Regions from separate parts of the Nitratireductor sp. WH36-1 genome, predicted to be linked through region 1. Evidence: riboswitches for the same ligand, from Rfam matches in the RefSeq annotation. Region 1 holds a riboswitch; the other holds the start of a gene.
What was found. Region 1 has a riboswitch for cobalamin ahead of AC4PTT_RS22115 (HupE/UreJ family protein). Riboswitches for the same ligand answer to the same signal wherever they lie in the genome.

Region 1 (7,633 bases):
AGGAAATCGCGCCGGCCATCAGCCGGCCATCGAGTTCCGGCAGCACCACATGCATGGCGAGGTCCGCAGGCGCGAGACCGCGCTGCCCTTCCTGCCACGCTTCGCGCCGCGTGGTGGCGGTGACCACCTGAAAAACCGGCACGCCAAAGCGGTCGAACAGCGTTTTTTCGCCGGGCTCCGCGCCGCTCGAAAAGGCCGTCGCGGTGATAAGCGCCTGCGGCTCCAACGCCTCCACGGCGTTGCGCACGAGATCGGCGGCAACCGGGTCACGCAGGCTGGAAACGAAAACGGGAACCGCACACAGCCCCTGTTCCTCAAGCGCCTCCACCAGCGCGTCGATGGGCGCAACATCGCTTGCCAGCAGCATGGAGCGATAAAAGAGGATCGGCACGACAGGCCTGTCGGCATTCGCACTGGCCGGGAAGAACGACGCTTCGACAATGCCATGGCCCGGCGCATAGAAACCGGCCTTGGCCACCGGTTCCGCCTCCGGCGCTTCGATGTCCCGCCCCGCAAGGCACGCAAGCTGCATGGTCAGCGCGCGCATATTGTCCGGTCCGCCTTCGCGGAAGCAGGCGAGCAGCGCCGCGCGCGCTTCCGGCGAAACGGTGGAGCGCTCGGCCAGGCGCGCGTCGTCCTGATGGCATTCGCCGGGAAGCAGCGCCAGCGCGATGCCCTTTTGCCGGGCCAGTGCGGAAAGCCGGTCGCAGCCATAGCGCCACCACTCATAGCCGCCCAGCACCCGCACCAGAATAACGCGGGCATGCGCTGCCGTGTTGTCGATCCACAGATCGACCGACATGGGGTGTCTCAGGTCGCGCAGCGCGGCAAGTCGCAGCGCGGGCAGAGCCTCGCGCTGCGCCTGCCATGCAGAGGCAATCCCCGCCAGATCGCTGTCGGTGAACGACAGCGCCACCATGTCCGCCGGCGACTGCTGCAGATCGACAGGCTCGATCAGATCGTCGAGTGAGGCACTGGTGGTGGCGAGGATGTGCATCGGATCAGGCCGAGAGAAGGCTTTCGATACGCGCGCGGTCGATGCCCTTGAGGCCGATCACGACAAGCCGCGTCTCGGCGGCTTCGCCGGCCTTCCACGGGCGGTCGTAATGGTGCGACACGCGCGGACCAACCGCCTGCACCTGCAGGCGCATGGGCTTGCCCTTCACATGCGCAAAGCCCTTGAGGCGCAGAACCTCCCCGGTCTCCACCGCCGCATTGACACGCGCTTCCAGATCTTCGGGCCGCAGAACCGATGGCAGATCGACAACGAATGTATCGAAATCGTCGTGCTCGTGGTCATGCGCATCGTCGTGATGCGTCTTGCGGTTCTCGATGTCGTCCTCGACGGCAAGCCCGAGACCCAGCAGCAGGGCAGGGTCCACCTTGCCATGCGCGCTCGGCACGATCTGCACATTGCGCGACAGATGCCCCGCAATCCGCGCGCGGGCGCGCCCGGCGGCTTCCTCATCCAGAAGATCGTTCTTCGACAGAACGATCAGGTCAGCGCAGGCCACCTGGTCGTCGAACACTTCTTCGATCGGATCATCATGGTCGAGCGAATCGTCGGCTGCGCGCTGTGCATCCAGCGCGTCCATGTCCGCAGCCACATGACCGTCGGCAAGCGCCGGCCCGTCCACCACGGCAATCACGCCATCGACCGTCACACGGTTCTTGATTGCCGGCCACTGAAAGGCCTGCACCAGCGGCTTTGGCAGCGCCAGACCGGACGTCTCGATCAGAATGTGATCGACCTTCGGCTCACGTGCGAGGATCTGGTCGAGCGCCGGCACGAAATCATCGGCAACCGTGCAGCAGATGCAGCCATTGGCCAGTTCGAGAACGTTTTCCTCGGGGCAATTGTCCAGCCCGCAGCTCTTCAGCACCTCACCATCAATGCCGGCATCGCCGAACTCGTTGACGATGATCGCCAGCCGCTTGCCATGCGCGCCTTCCAGAACATTGCGGATCAGCGTCGTCTTGCCGGCGCCGAGAAAGCCGGTCACGACGGTGCAGGGAACCCGGTCGAAACTCGTGGTCATGGGATATCCTTCAGGTGATGGAGTGTGGAGAACGATAAGACGCGGGTGAGGGGCGCACGGGCCTTTTGCGGCCGCGTACTGGCAGAGACACCATGAATGGTCGGGAGAAGGCGCGCAGCGGCGCTGTCAGCAGTCACAATGCACACTCCTTGCCCGGGACACCCGCCAGGCGGTCAGGATTTCATTCGCAGACGGCAGGTTTCCTGGCTCACGGGTCGATGCGCTCTCCAGCCTTCCCAGGGCAAACCCCAGTGGCGTGTCAGGTGCGCTCTCCGCTTACAGTTGCGGGGACAGCTGCGGCATTGGGCAAGGCCCGCACCGCATTCCCTCTTAGCCCTCTCCATTGCGGGAGAAGGACCGTCTGCTGCGCATTTACGGCTCGCCCGCCACGTCTGTCAATGCGGGCAACAAAGCGTTTGCGGGGCGTGGCGATTCTTGTATGCTCCGCCCGCTGTCGGTTCCGCTGAAGCGGACCCAGAGGGAACGTGGTGCGGCGCAATCGCGCCAAGACCACGGCTGCCCCCGCAACTGTAAGCGGAGAGCGTTTTCCTGATCGCCACTGAGGCATGACGCCTTGGGAAGGCTGGAAAGCGCATCGACCCGTGAGCCAGGAAACCTGCCGACGGCCTGAAAGAAACACCGCAACCCTCGGGTGGAGGGGAAAGGACCAGACATGAACACGCGTTTCCTGCGCACTTTTTCCGCATTCGCATTTGCATCGCTCTTCGCAACCAGCGCCCACGCCCATCACGCCATGGACGGGCAGACGCCCACGACCCTTTACGAAGGGCTGGTCTCAGGGCTCGCCCATCCCGTGATCGGGCTTGATCATCTGGCCTTCATCCTCGCTGCCGGCCTGTTTGCCGCCGTCGCCGGCATGAGCCTTTTCGCGCCGCTTCTCTTTGTTGCCGGCTCGCTTGTCGGCGTCGGCCTGCATCTGATGCTGCTCGATCTTCCGGCAGCCGAAATCGTCATCGCGGCAAGCGTTCTTGCTGGCGGCTGGCTTCTGGCGCGCGGTCGGGCCGTGGAAAGCCACATGCTCGTCTTCGCTCTGTTCCTGGTGGTCGGCGTGTTCCATGGCTATGCCTTCGGCGAAGCCATTGTCGGCAGCGAACAGACGCCGCTCATCGCCTATCTCGCAGGCCTTGCCGCAATCCAAAGCGCCATCGCGCTTGGCGTCTATCTTCTCGTCCGCTCGCGCGGCTGGGCGGTAGAGGCCATGCAGCCCCGGCTTGCTGGCGCCGCCATTGTCGGTGTCGGCATAACCTTCCTTGCCGGACAACTTGTCGGCTGAGCCGGCGGATCTGACGATGCGTTCACTTCATTTCGTTCTGGGCGGCGCGCGCTCCGGCAAGAGCCGCCATGCCGAAACGCTGATCGAAGCCGCGCCCGCGCCCTGGCACTACATCGCCACGGCCCAGGCCTTCGATGACGAGATGCGCGAACGCATCGCCATTCACCGCGCGCGGCGCAAGGGGGCAGTGGCGGGGCCGGGGGAAGTAGCGGGGGCGTGGCAGACCCACGACGCCCCGCTCGACCTGCCGGGCATGCTTCAAACCCTGCCGGCCCGCGAAACGGTTCTGGTCGATTGCCTCACCCTGTGGCTCAGCAATCTCATTCTCAACGACCATGAGCTAAAACCTGCCGCCGAGCGACTGCTTGCAGCTCTTGCCGCAAGAGAGGGAACCACGGTTCTCGTTTCCAATGAGGTCGGCTTCGGCATCGTGCCCGAAACCCCGCTCGGCCGCCGTTTCCGCGATGAGGCGGGGTTCCTGAACCAGAAAGTCGCCGCCGCTGCCGACAGCGTCACGCTGGTGGTTGCCGGCCTGCCCATGAAAGTGAAGTGACATGCGAGAGATCGACGCAAACGAAGCCGGGCGCCACAAGGCAAAGATGGCCAAACGCAAGGCTGTTCAGGATGCCGAGGTGCGCGACAAGACGGTCGAAAAGGGGCTTCTGATCGTCAATACGGGGCCGGGCAAGGGCAAGTCCACCGCTGCCTTCGGTCTTGCGCTGCGCATGCTCGGCCATGGCCGCCGCGTCGGTGTCGTGCAGTTCATCAAGGGCGCATGGCATTGCGGTGAGAAGGATGCCTTCGCCGCCTTTGGCGATCAGGTCTCCTGGCACACAATGGGCGAGGGCTTCACCTGGGAAACACAGGATCTCCAGCGCGACATCGCCGCCGCCGAGCGGGCGTGGGGAAAGGCCGAGGAACTGATGGCCGATCCGACGATCGGTCTTGTCGTTCTCGACGAGCTGAACATCGCACTGCGCTACGACTATCTCGATCTTGAACGCGTCGTGACCACGCTGACCAACCGGCGCGACGACCTTCATGTGGTCGTGACCGGCCGCAACGCCAAGCCAGCGCTCACCGAGGCCGCCGATCTCGTCACCGAAATGGGGCAGGTAAAACACCACTTCGCCGCTGGTGTGAAAGCGCAGAAGGGCATCGAGTTTTAGATCGCCCTGCTTTGAGGTGGTGTGTGGTTCGACAAGCTCACCTTGAGGGAAGCGGTATCCTGCGAGCCTGTTCATCAGCATGGAGACGCAATTGCAGCGTCTCTCCCTACCTCATGGTGAGCTTGTCGAACCACGCACCACGTCGCTGCCACGGATCAAATCAGATACCAAAGCCCCGCCGCCACCGCCACAAGCCCGATCAAAAGCCCGTCTGCAATCCGATAGAGCGTGAGCGCCCGGCGGATGTCGCCGGCATTGGCCTCGCGGCGGCCGCCATCGCCCATCACCGCGTCATCCACCACCTCGCCGCCATAGCGGCGCGGGCCGGCAAGGGCGAGGCCCAGCGCACCCGCCATCGCCGCTTCCGGCCAGCCGGCATTGGGCGAGCGATGATGGCGCGCATCGCGGCGCACCGCACGCAACGCCGCTCCGGCCGAGGCATCACGCATGAAGAACGCGGCGGCAATGAAGAGAAACGCCGTCAGGCGCGAAGCGGGCAGGTTGATCAGATCGTCGAAACGCGCCGCCGCCCAGCCGAAATGAAGATGCCGCGCGGTCTTGTGGCCGATCATGGAATCGGCCGTGTTCGCAGCCTTGTAGAGCGCGCCGCCCGCCAGTCCGCCAACCGCCAGCCAGAACACCGGCGCAACCACGCCGTCGGAGCAGTTTTCGGCAAGGCTCTCGATGGCCGCCCGCGAAACCCCGGCCTCGTCGAGGCTTTCGGGGTCCCGGCCAACGATCTGCGAAACCGCTTTTCGGCCTTCCGGAAGCCCGCCGGCGTCCAGCCCGTCCGCCACCGCTTTCACATGGCTTGCAAGGCTCCGCTGGGCGATCAGCGAACTGCCGGCAAGAGCGGCGACCAGCAGCCCGGCCCAGCCGGAAAGGGCCGTCTGGATCAACCAGCCGGCCAGACCTGCGAGCATCAGAATGCCGACCAGCGCAAGCGCGCCATTCAGACGGCGCGCACCGGGCGAAAGGGTTTCGACATTGCATCGCGCGTCCGCCAGCGCGATAAGACGGCCAATCCAGGTGACGGGGTGACCGATCAGGCGAAAGAGCTGCTGCGGATAACCGATGGCGAGCTCGACCAGCATGGATGAAAGGGCGATCAGAATGGACATCAGGCCTCGACTGGCTGACCGGGCGGCGGAGAAGGTGACCGATCACGGCGGCAGTCTCGTTCGGGCTTCGGCGCAGTTTCCAGACGCGCCGACGCCCTGGCTCGACCTGTCCACCGGCATCAACCCGCACCCCTATCCTTTTTCGCCCCTGCCTGCCAGCGCCGTCGAGCGCCTGCCCGAAGAAGCCGACATTGCCGCGCTGACCGCGCACGCGGCCCGGCATTACGGCGCGCCGTCTGCGGCAAACGTCATCGCCGCGCCCGGAACGCAGCTTCTTCTCCCGCTGGTCGCATCGCTTCTGGCACCCGGCCCGGCCCGCATTCTCGGCCCCACCTATGCCGAACACGCGCGCGCAGCCGCACTGGCCGGTCATGCGGTCGAAGAGGTGGAGAGCTTCGATGCGCTTCGTGGCGCGCGGCTCGCCGTGGTGGTCAATCCAAACAATCCCGACGGGCGGCTGATCGGTCGAAGCGACCTTCTGGATCTCGCCGCAAGCATGCGCGGCAATGGCGGCGTTCTGGTGGTCGATGAGGCTTTCATGGATGTCGGCCCGCAGGCCGAGAGCCTCGCCGGCGATCTGGAAGCCGGCAACATCCTCGTGCTGCGCTCGTTCGGAAAGTTCTTCGGTCTCGCAGGCCTGCGCCTGGGGTTCGCGCTCACCTCCACTGAACGCGCCCAAAAACTCTCAGGCTGGCTCGGTCCGTGGGCTGTTGCAGGGCCGGCGCTCCACGCCGGGCTCGAGGCGCTTGCAGACCATGGCTGGCAAAGCGCCATGCGCCAGAGGCTCGAAAGAGAGCGCTTACGTCTCGACGCGCTCTTTCACGAAAAGGGTCTGACCATCGCCGGCGGAACGGATCTCTTCCGCTTCCTGCGCCATCCGCGCGCGGCGGATCTTTTCGATCATCTTGGCCGCAGCGGCATTCTCGTTCGGCGCTTCGCCGGACGGCCGGATTGCCTGCGCATCGGCCTGCCGGGCGATGATGAGGCTTTCGAGCGCGTGCGCGCCGCACTTCAAAGCCGGGACGGGGGAGGGGCATAATGCTTTATGTCTGCCCCGGCGCGCATCTACAGCGCATGCTCAAGGCCACCGGCGCACAGCACATGATTTCGCTCACCTCGAACGGCGAGCCCCCGGCTCTGGATGATGCCAGCGCCGTGCCGAACCGCCTGCATCTCGCCATGCACGACATCGCGGATCTGCGTCCCGGCCTCATCGCGCCGGAGCTCGATCATGTCGAACGCCTGCTCGATTTCGCACAGGACTGGGACTGGCGCTCGCCAATGGTCGTGCATTGCTATGCGGGCATCAGCCGCTCCACGGCCGCCGCCTATGTCATCGCCAACGCCTTCGCCCGCGAGATGGACGAATTCGCCCTTGCGCAGATGCTGCGCGAGCGCGCGCCGAGCGCCACGCCCAATCGGCGCATCGTCGCGCTGGGCGACCGGCTCCTTGAGCGCGAAGGCCGGATGATCCGCGCGATCCACCAGATCGGCCGTGGCGCAGAAGCTTTTGCGGGCGAGCCGTTTCACTACCCCGCCCGCTGAATGTGAAACAGGCCCCGTAGATCGCCGCGCGTCCATCCAAGGGGCCTGTCCGTGTCACAGCGGCCTATTCCGCCGGTGTCGTGCTTGGTATGGCGGGTGTCTCCCAGCCATGGTCGCTCAGGTCAGCGATGGTCTCACCGCTATCGTGCCAGCCCTGTATCTCCGCCTCGCTCGCCCGTGGCGAGAAAAGCCCCGTATAGGCATAGACGAGCCCGATCACCGGTGAGAGCCAGCAGGCAAAGGCGAGCGGAATGTAGAGCAGGTTCTCCAGATGCCCGTCCGAGACGCCGAGCGCCAGCGCGCTGATGACGAATGCGCCGCCAGCATTCCACGGAACCAGCGGCGAAATCAGCGTACCGCCTTCCTCGATCGCCCGCGACAGGTTGAGCGTGGAATAGCCCATGCCGCGATAGACCGGCGCATACATGCGGCCGGGCAGCGCGATGGAAAGATAGGGATCGCCTG
Region 2 (7,633 bases), on a different replicon from region 1:
CGCCACATCGCCTTCAGCACTCCTGAACCAGCTTTCGAACAGATCGAGATTTGGCTGGTCGCGGGAACTGAGATACTCGGCGACGAGGTCATCCTTGCTTCTGAAATGATAGTAGAAGGTCTTCTTGGTTACGCCCGCTTCCTCTGCAACGGCATCGACGCTGACGGCGCGAATCCCTTCCCGATAGAACAGCTTGCTTGCTGCATCGACGACCCGTTCGCGGGCCGGTTTGGGCTTGTGCTGTTTCGTGTTCATCGGATGCCGCAACCATGTATACTAACCAGTGAGTTTCCATGCAGCGTGCCCGGTCCTAGCCTTTCTGTCAATTCAACTGGAGAGGCAGGAAAATGCAGAACACCGTGCTTTGCGAAAGGAAGGGGCGTATCGCGCTTCTGACGCTGAACCGCCCGTCGAAACTGAACGCTCTGAACTACGCGACCAATGATCGGCTGCTGTCGCTGCTCGATGAGATCGAGGCGGATGAGGCAATCGGCGCCGTGGTGGTGACAGGGGCGGGGGATCGGGCGTTTTCGGCTGGCGGAGACATACATGAATTCGCCGAGAGCATAAGGCAGGGCGCAGAAGAAGCGGTGCGCGCCTTCTGTCGTCGCGGCCAGCAGATGACGGCGCGCTTCGAGGCGTTTCCCAAGCCGGTGATTGCGGCGGTCAATGGCATCGCCTTCGGGGGCGGCTGCGAGATCACCGAAGCGGTGCATCTGGCGGTTGCCTCCGAGCAGGCGATTTTCGCGAAACCGGAGATCAATATCGGCATTCCGCCGACATTTGGCGGCACGCAGCGCCTGTCGCGACTGGCGGGGCGAAAGCGCGCGCTGGAACTGCTCCTGACGGGAGATACGTTCGGGCCGCAGCGCGCCCATGAGCTGGGGCTGGTGAACAGGGTGGTGCCTGCGGAAGATCTGCTTCCTGCGGCGTTTGAGCTGGCGGAGCGCATCCTGCAGCATTCGCCACTGGCGGCCGCCCGGATCATATCGGCCGTGACGCGGGGCATAAACACGACGATTGAAGAGGGGCTTCTGATCGAGCGCGAACAGTTTGCCCGCATGTGCGCGACGGCAGATGTGCATGAAGGGCTCGACGCATGGATCGAACGGCGTACGCCCGTCTATCAGGGAAGGTGAAGCAGATGACGCGTTACACCGGTTTCACCAAGGAGATCTGGGAGGCGTTTCGGGCGGATGCACGGCCGGGGCCGGTCCAGATGCTCAATCTCATCAAGCTGCGTGAGCGGGCGGATTATCCGGATGGCCGGGTGGCAAGCGGTCGGGACGCCTATGCGGAATACAGCCGGATCAGCGCGCCCGTTCTGGAACGGCTGGGCGGGCGCATCGTCTGGCGGGGCGGTTTCGAGCTGATGCTGATCGGCCCGCAGGCAGAGGCGTGGGACATCTGCTTCATTGCCGAATATCCATCGGTCGGCGCGTTTGCGCAGATGATGCGCGACCCGGCCTACCATGAAGCGCTGCCGCATCGTCAGGCCGGCGTTACGGACAGTCGGCTCATCCGCTTCGCCCCGCAGCCCGGCGGTGTGAATTTCGCCGGGGGCTGAAGGCGACTTCCGGTTGCTAGAGCCCTGATCCTAGAGCAGTTTGTAGAACTTCTCGAAGGCGAGATAGGTCGACTTCACGTGCTGCCGGGCAAGCCATGATCGAGGCGCTCTCCTCATCGCTTGCGCGAATGGTGGCCTTGGCGAACCGGTGCATGTTGCGGCAAGCCAGCTGCGCGTCGGCCGTTCTTTCGCGCAAACGCCATTCGCGGTTGCGTCGCGGTTCCTTCGCGGATAGGGTCGCCGCCGCATGCGGTTCCGCCTTTCGCGGATGAAAAGGGAACCCGGTGCGGTCTGCCTGACAGACCAATTCCGGGACTGCCCTCGCAACTGTAAGCGGCAAGTTCTTTCCAATGCCACTGGCGAAAGCCGGGAAGGCGGACCGAACGTTCGAGCCGCGAGTCAGGAGACCTGCCTCATGCATAGACCATGAACGCCGGACGAGGTGCGCCGGCAGGAGGCCCAGAATGCATGCAGGCGCTTTGCCGGCAACGAGTCCGTCTATCGAGACGTCACGTCTCCGATCCGTTTCCCGATTTCCTTCGGCGCAGGCCGAATTCATTCGACTGATCCCGGGCAGCGTCACGCCTGACCGCGAGACCCGCCATGCGCGTTGATCTGGCAGGCTTTGCCCGCGAAGGCGCGCTTGGCGACCACCGGGCGCTGATGCGCCTTGTCGAACGGGCGGACGCGCTTGGTTTCGGCGGCATCTGGTTCAACGAATTTCATTTCGGTCGCGAAACGCTGCCCTATCCGTCCACATTGCTGCTTGGCGCGGAGGTGCTGGCGCGCACGGAGAGGCTGCGGTTCGGCACGTCGATCCTCGTTTTGCCGCTCTATCATCCGCTGCTGCTTGCCGAGCAGATCGCGCAGCTCGATTTTCAGAGCGGCGGGCGTATGGATGTGGGGATCGGGCGCGGCACCGAGCCCGGCACATTCACCGCGCTCGAGATTTCGCGCGATGACGCATCAAGGCGGTTTGCCGAAGCGCTGAGGATCATGATCGACGCCTGGACGAAGCCACATTGTTCGGCGGATGGCGGGCCGTGGCATTTTTCCAACGTCTCCGTCGGGCCGCCGCCGGTGCAAAAGCCGCATCCGCCGATCTATGTCGCCGGCGTCTCGGAAGAGACGGTCGACATCGCCGCCGGGAACGGTTTTCCGCTTCTTTTGAGCCTTGAACCCAATGAAGCACGGCAATTGCCCGTGTTTCATGCAGCACTTGATCGCCATGGTGGATCGCGCGCGCCGCTCGTTGCTTCATCGCTGTCGCGTTATGTGATGATCGCGCCGACCCGGGCGGAGGCCATGGAGCGGGTCGATGCGCTTCTGGAAAAGCTCAATGCACGGCGCACGGCACGGGCGCTGGAGCGTGGAATGCAGCCGCCTGCGCCGCGTGATCGCGCTGCCATGCTGGCGGATTTCACCATCGCCGGAACGCCCGAGGATTGCCTTGCGCAATTGCGCGCGCTCTCGGCGGAGACCGGCGCGAACAGCATTCGCTGCCTGTTCAGCGCCAACGGTCTGATTGCCAACGATGTGGCGCTCGCCGGCATGGAACTGTTTGCAGCGGAGGTCATGCCAGCGCTCGGCCAGCCAGACCGATCCCTATCCCAAGTTGAAAGCGCCGGCGGCATGCCGGCCATACAAGGAGTGAATTGATGTCGCGATTAACCGGTCTGCGCGGGCTTGCGGTCGCAGGTTTCGTTCTGGTGTCTGCGCCCGCCTTTGCCGATGAGGCGGGCTTTCCCTACACGGATGAGAATTGCGGCTACACCACCACCTATGACGCGCCGCCGGCGCGGGCGGTGACGGTGAGCAACAACGCCACGGAGATGATGCTGGCGCTTGGTCTGGAAGACCGCATGGCCGGGACCTCCTATATGGCGAACCTCAAGATCAGCCCCCAATACGAGGCGGCGTACAACACGGTTCCCGTGCTTTCACCGCTGGTCGCCACCACCGAACAGCTGATCGAGGCGGAGGCCGATTTCGTCTATGCCGGTTATCCGGACGGGTTCAGCGAAAGCCGCCACACGCGCGATCAGCTTCACGATCTGGGCATGAAAACCCGCCTCAACACCGAGGGCTGCAATCTCGGCAAGTTCGGGTTTGAAGAGCTCTATGCGGAAATCCGCTCCATGTCGGCAATCTTCGGCGTGCGCGAGCGCGGCGAGGCTTTGATCGCCGACATCGAGGAGCGCCTTTCCGAGGTGGAAGCAAAGCTCGATGGCGTTGAGGCCATGCCGGTTTTCATCTTCAATGGCGGCGAATCCGCACCGCGCGCCGTGCTCGGCAACACCATGCTTTCGCATGTGGTCGAGCGGGCCGGCGGGGCGAATATCTTTGGCGACGTGGCAAACCGCTATGGCCAGGTCTCCTGGGAGCAGATCGCCGAACGCGCGCCTGAATACATCGTTGTCTATTATTCAGGCACGGCCGGTGGCCAGGTGGTCGGCGATCCGGCCGGTGAGCTGGGGCAGGCGCGCATCGAGATCCTGAAGGCCAACCCGACGGTGGAGAATGTGCCCGGCATTGCGGGCGAGAAATTCGTCACCATCGATTCCGTCTGGGGACAGCCGGGGCCGAGCTCCATCGATGCGGTGGAAAAGCTCGCACGGGCATTCCATCCCGACCGGATCGAAAAGTAGCCGGCTTAGATACGGTTTCTAACGATGCATGCACCGGCCTCCAGAAAGGAAAAGGCGAACAGCCATGAAGCGCTGATCGCCATCCTCCAGTCCGCGCCGCCCGCGCGGGGCGGGGCCGTGCAGCATGGTCTTGAGGGTGTGGCGTCGCGGCGTGGCGTTACCGGCTATGCGCTGGTCATCGTCCTGATGGTTGCGCTGCTTCTCGGCGTTTCTCTTGCCGGGCTGATGCTTGGCTCGGTGCATATTCCCGGCGGCACGGCGCTTGCCATTCTCGCCAATCTCGTGCTCGGCGACGGGCTTGTCGAACCGGACTGGCGCACGGCTTACGAAACCATCGTCGTTCAGACGCGCATGCCGCGCGTTTTCCTTGCGGCTCTTGTCGGGGCGAGCCTTGGCGTGACGGGCATGACGATCCAGTCCATCGTTCGCAACCCGCTGGCGGGGCCGAGCATTCTGGGCGTTTCGTCCGGTGCGGCCACCGGTGCTGTGGTGGTGATGCGCTGGGGGCTTCTGGGGTTCGGCGCGTTCACGCTGCATATTTCGGCCTTTCTGGGCGGGCTCGTCACGCTGTTCGTGGTGTTCTGGGTGGCGCGCACCAGCGGCCAGATGACCCCGACACGGCTTGTGCTCGCGGGCGTGGCGATGAGCGCCATTCTGAGCGCGCTGACGAGCCTGATCGTGCTGACATCGCCCGATCCGCAGCTTGCCTCCCGCGTCCTGTTCTGGACACTGGGCGGTTTCGGTACGGCGCAATGGAAGCTCATTCCCATACCGCTTGCCGCCCTTGCGCTCGGGCTTGGCGTGATGCTGGTGCAGGCGCGCCGGCTGAACCTGCTGATGGCCGGAGATGAGAGCGCGGTGGCGCTCGGCCTCAATGTGCAGCGCTTTCGCCAGAGCATGTTCGTGCTGGCGGCAGCGCTCACCGGCATCACCGTGGCGGTGTCCGGTGTGATCGGCTTTGTCGGGCTCATCATGCCGCACATCGTGCGTTTCCTTGTCGGCGCGGATCATCGCCGCGCATTGCCGGCGGTGGCGCTTCTGGGGGCGAGCTTCACCATTGGCGCGGACCTCGTGGCGCGCACGGTCATCGCGCCGCTGGAGCTGCCGGTGGGCATCGTCACCGCGCTGGTGGGCGGGCCGTTCTTCATCTGGCTGCTGCGGCGCGATGCGCGCGCGCTGGGCGGTGCGCGATGAGCATGGAACCGGGAACGCTCGACCTGCGCTCGGTCACGTTTCGCGCGGGCGACAGGGTGCTTGTCGATGATGTGTCGATCAGCGTTCGAAAGGGCGAGATGGTCGCTCTTTTGGGGCCGAACGGCGCCGGAAAATCGAGCCTTCTGCGCACAATCTATCGCATCAACCGGCCGTCATCCGGCTCGGTTTTCGTCGATGGCGAGGATGCCTGGCGGCAGCCGACCGAATGGGTGGCGCGCAATGTGGGCGCGGTGCTGCAGGACATGCCGGCGGAATTTCCGCTGACCGTGCGCGACGTGGTGGCCATGGGGCGCTCCGCGCACAAGCGGCTTCTGGAGGCAGACACGGCGCATGATCACGCGCTGATCGCGGCAGCGCTCGAACTCTTGGGGCTGACGGCGATGCAGGAGCGCGCGTTCCGCACGCTGTCGGGCGGCGAGCGGCAGCGCGTGCTCGTCGCGCGGGCGCTGGTGCAGCAGCCACGGCTTCTCGTTCTTGATGAGCCGACGAACCATCTCGACATTCACCACCAGCTCCAGCTTCTGCGTTTCATGCGCGGGCTGGGCACCACGGTGGTTGCCGCGCTGCACGATCTCAATCTGGCGGCCATGTTCTGCGACCGGCTGTGCGTTCTGGATCATGGCAGGCTGGTTGCGGCGGGCACGCCGGACGCGGTGCTCACACCGGCGCTTCTGAAGCGGGTCTACCGGATCGACGCGACGATAGGGCGGCATCCCGAAACGGGCACGGTGTGGGTGATGCCATCCGCCGCGCCGCCCATCGGCGCAAACGGCGTGGATCATAATTAACGCAGCCTTAAGCGGCGTGGCGCTTTATGGGGCAAGCGCAACAGGTTCTGATCCCGGTATGGCGAGCAACCCCGAACTTTCCCGATTGGCAGCCGTGACCTCCCAGGGGTCGCGCGGCAGCGGGCGCGGGTAGGCCATGAGCAGCACATATTCAGGGCCCTACGGGGCGGATGATTACGGTGCAGGCGCGCATCGCGCGGAGGCCAGCCGGAAGAAGCCCTCCTTCATCACGCGGATGGTTGCGACGGGGCAGCCCTCCACGGTCATCGCGGCGGTGCTCCTCACCATTCTGATGATCTCCTTCCGCCCGTTCCAGCCATCCGGGCCGCAGCTGAGCGGCAGCGGCGGCGACATCGTCAATCAGCTTGGCTTTGGCGGGCTGGGTGCGGTGGCGCTGGCCTCGCTGCTGATGCTCGTTGACCGGCGGGTGCTGGTTGCCCTCCTGAGCCCGTGGTGGCTTCTTCTGCTTGGCTTCCTCGCCATTGCTACGCTCAACACGCCGGTGCCCACCGACACGATGCGCACCGTGGCGTTTTCCCTCATCGGCATCCTGACCGTTGCGGCCATTCTGACACTGCCGCGCGATGCGGACGCGTTTTCGCGCGTGCTTGTCTTCGCCGGTTTCGTGATCCTCGGGCTTTCCTATTTCGGGGTCGTCGCCCTGCGCGATGTGGCGGTTCACCAGGCCTATGATGTCGAAGCGCAGCATGCGGGCCTGTGGCGCGGCGTCTTCACGCACAAGAACATTGCCGGTCCGGTCATGGCCGGGCTCTCCTTCGCCGGGCTCTATCTGTGGCGGCGCGGCTGGCGCTGGTCGGGCGGGGCGATTGCCGTTCTGGCGATGATCTTCGTCTTCCACACCGGCTCCAAGACCACCACGGCCACGGTGCCGCTGGCCGGCATGCTGGTGGCGCTGCCCGGTCTCTTCGGGCTGCGCTCGCTGGTGCCGGTTCTGGTGATCGCGGCGGTGGCAACGCTTGCCGTGGCCACGCTCGGCATTGTCTATATCGGGCCGGTGAAGGACCTTGCGGCAACGCTCGCGCCGGATCTCACCTATACCGGCCGCACGCCGATCTGGGATTATGCCGGAGACATGATCGCGAAGAAGCCATTGTTCGGATACGGGTTCGAGAACTTCTGGCTCACGCAGACCGTGTTTTCCTCCGACCACCCGTTTGACCGTTCGTGGGATATCCGCGGCACGGTTCACGGGCACAATGGCTATGTCGACATGGCGCTCGGCATGGGACTTCTGGCGCTCTGCACGGCCATCATCACCTTTCTCTTCGTGCCGTTGCGCGACTTTGCGCGCACCCCGCCCTATCGCGAGAACATCTTTCTCGCCGATCTCTTCATGATGATCGTGACATTCAGCCTGTTCAACGCGTTTCTGGAGAGCTTCTTCTTCCGCCGCA

Region 2: it holds a riboswitch for cobalamin, as region 1 does, so the genes downstream of both, AC4PTT_RS00225 (LLM class flavin-dependent oxidoreductase) here and AC4PTT_RS22115 (HupE/UreJ family protein) in region 1, are expected to answer to the same signal.

The regions. Positions count from the first base shown of each region.
Region 1 is NZ_JBZXDP010000002.1:630,831-638,463, reverse strand. Features, by position in the region: gene cobN (cobaltochelatase subunit CobN) at 1-997, opposite strand, end outside; gene cobW (cobalamin biosynthesis protein CobW) at 1,002-2,039, opposite strand; cobalamin riboswitch at 2,216-2,416, opposite strand; cobalamin riboswitch at 2,478-2,677, shown strand; gene AC4PTT_RS22115 (HupE/UreJ family protein) at 2,713-3,333, shown strand; gene cobU (bifunctional adenosylcobinamide kinase/adenosylcobinamide-phosphate guanylyltransferase) at 3,350-3,886, shown strand; gene cobO (cob(I)yrinic acid a,c-diamide adenosyltransferase) at 3,888-4,502, shown strand; gene cbiB (adenosylcobinamide-phosphate synthase CbiB) at 4,658-5,623, opposite strand; gene cobD (threonine-phosphate decarboxylase CobD) at 5,616-6,662, shown strand; gene AC4PTT_RS22090 (tyrosine phosphatase family protein) at 6,662-7,168, shown strand; gene nhaC (Na+/H+ antiporter NhaC) at 7,233-7,633, opposite strand, start outside.
Region 2 is NZ_CM178970.1:45,944-53,576, reverse strand. Features, by position in the region: gene AC4PTT_RS00240 (TetR/AcrR family transcriptional regulator) at 1-255, opposite strand, end outside; gene AC4PTT_RS00235 (crotonase/enoyl-CoA hydratase family protein) at 348-1,139, shown strand; gene AC4PTT_RS00230 (DUF1330 domain-containing protein) at 1,145-1,567, shown strand; cobalamin riboswitch at 1,801-1,997, shown strand; gene AC4PTT_RS00225 (LLM class flavin-dependent oxidoreductase) at 2,171-3,226, shown strand; gene AC4PTT_RS00220 (ABC transporter substrate-binding protein) at 3,226-4,215, shown strand; gene AC4PTT_RS00215 (FecCD family ABC transporter permease) at 4,240-5,409, shown strand; gene AC4PTT_RS00210 (ABC transporter ATP-binding protein) at 5,406-6,218, shown strand; gene AC4PTT_RS00205 (O-antigen ligase family protein) at 6,355-7,633, shown strand, end outside.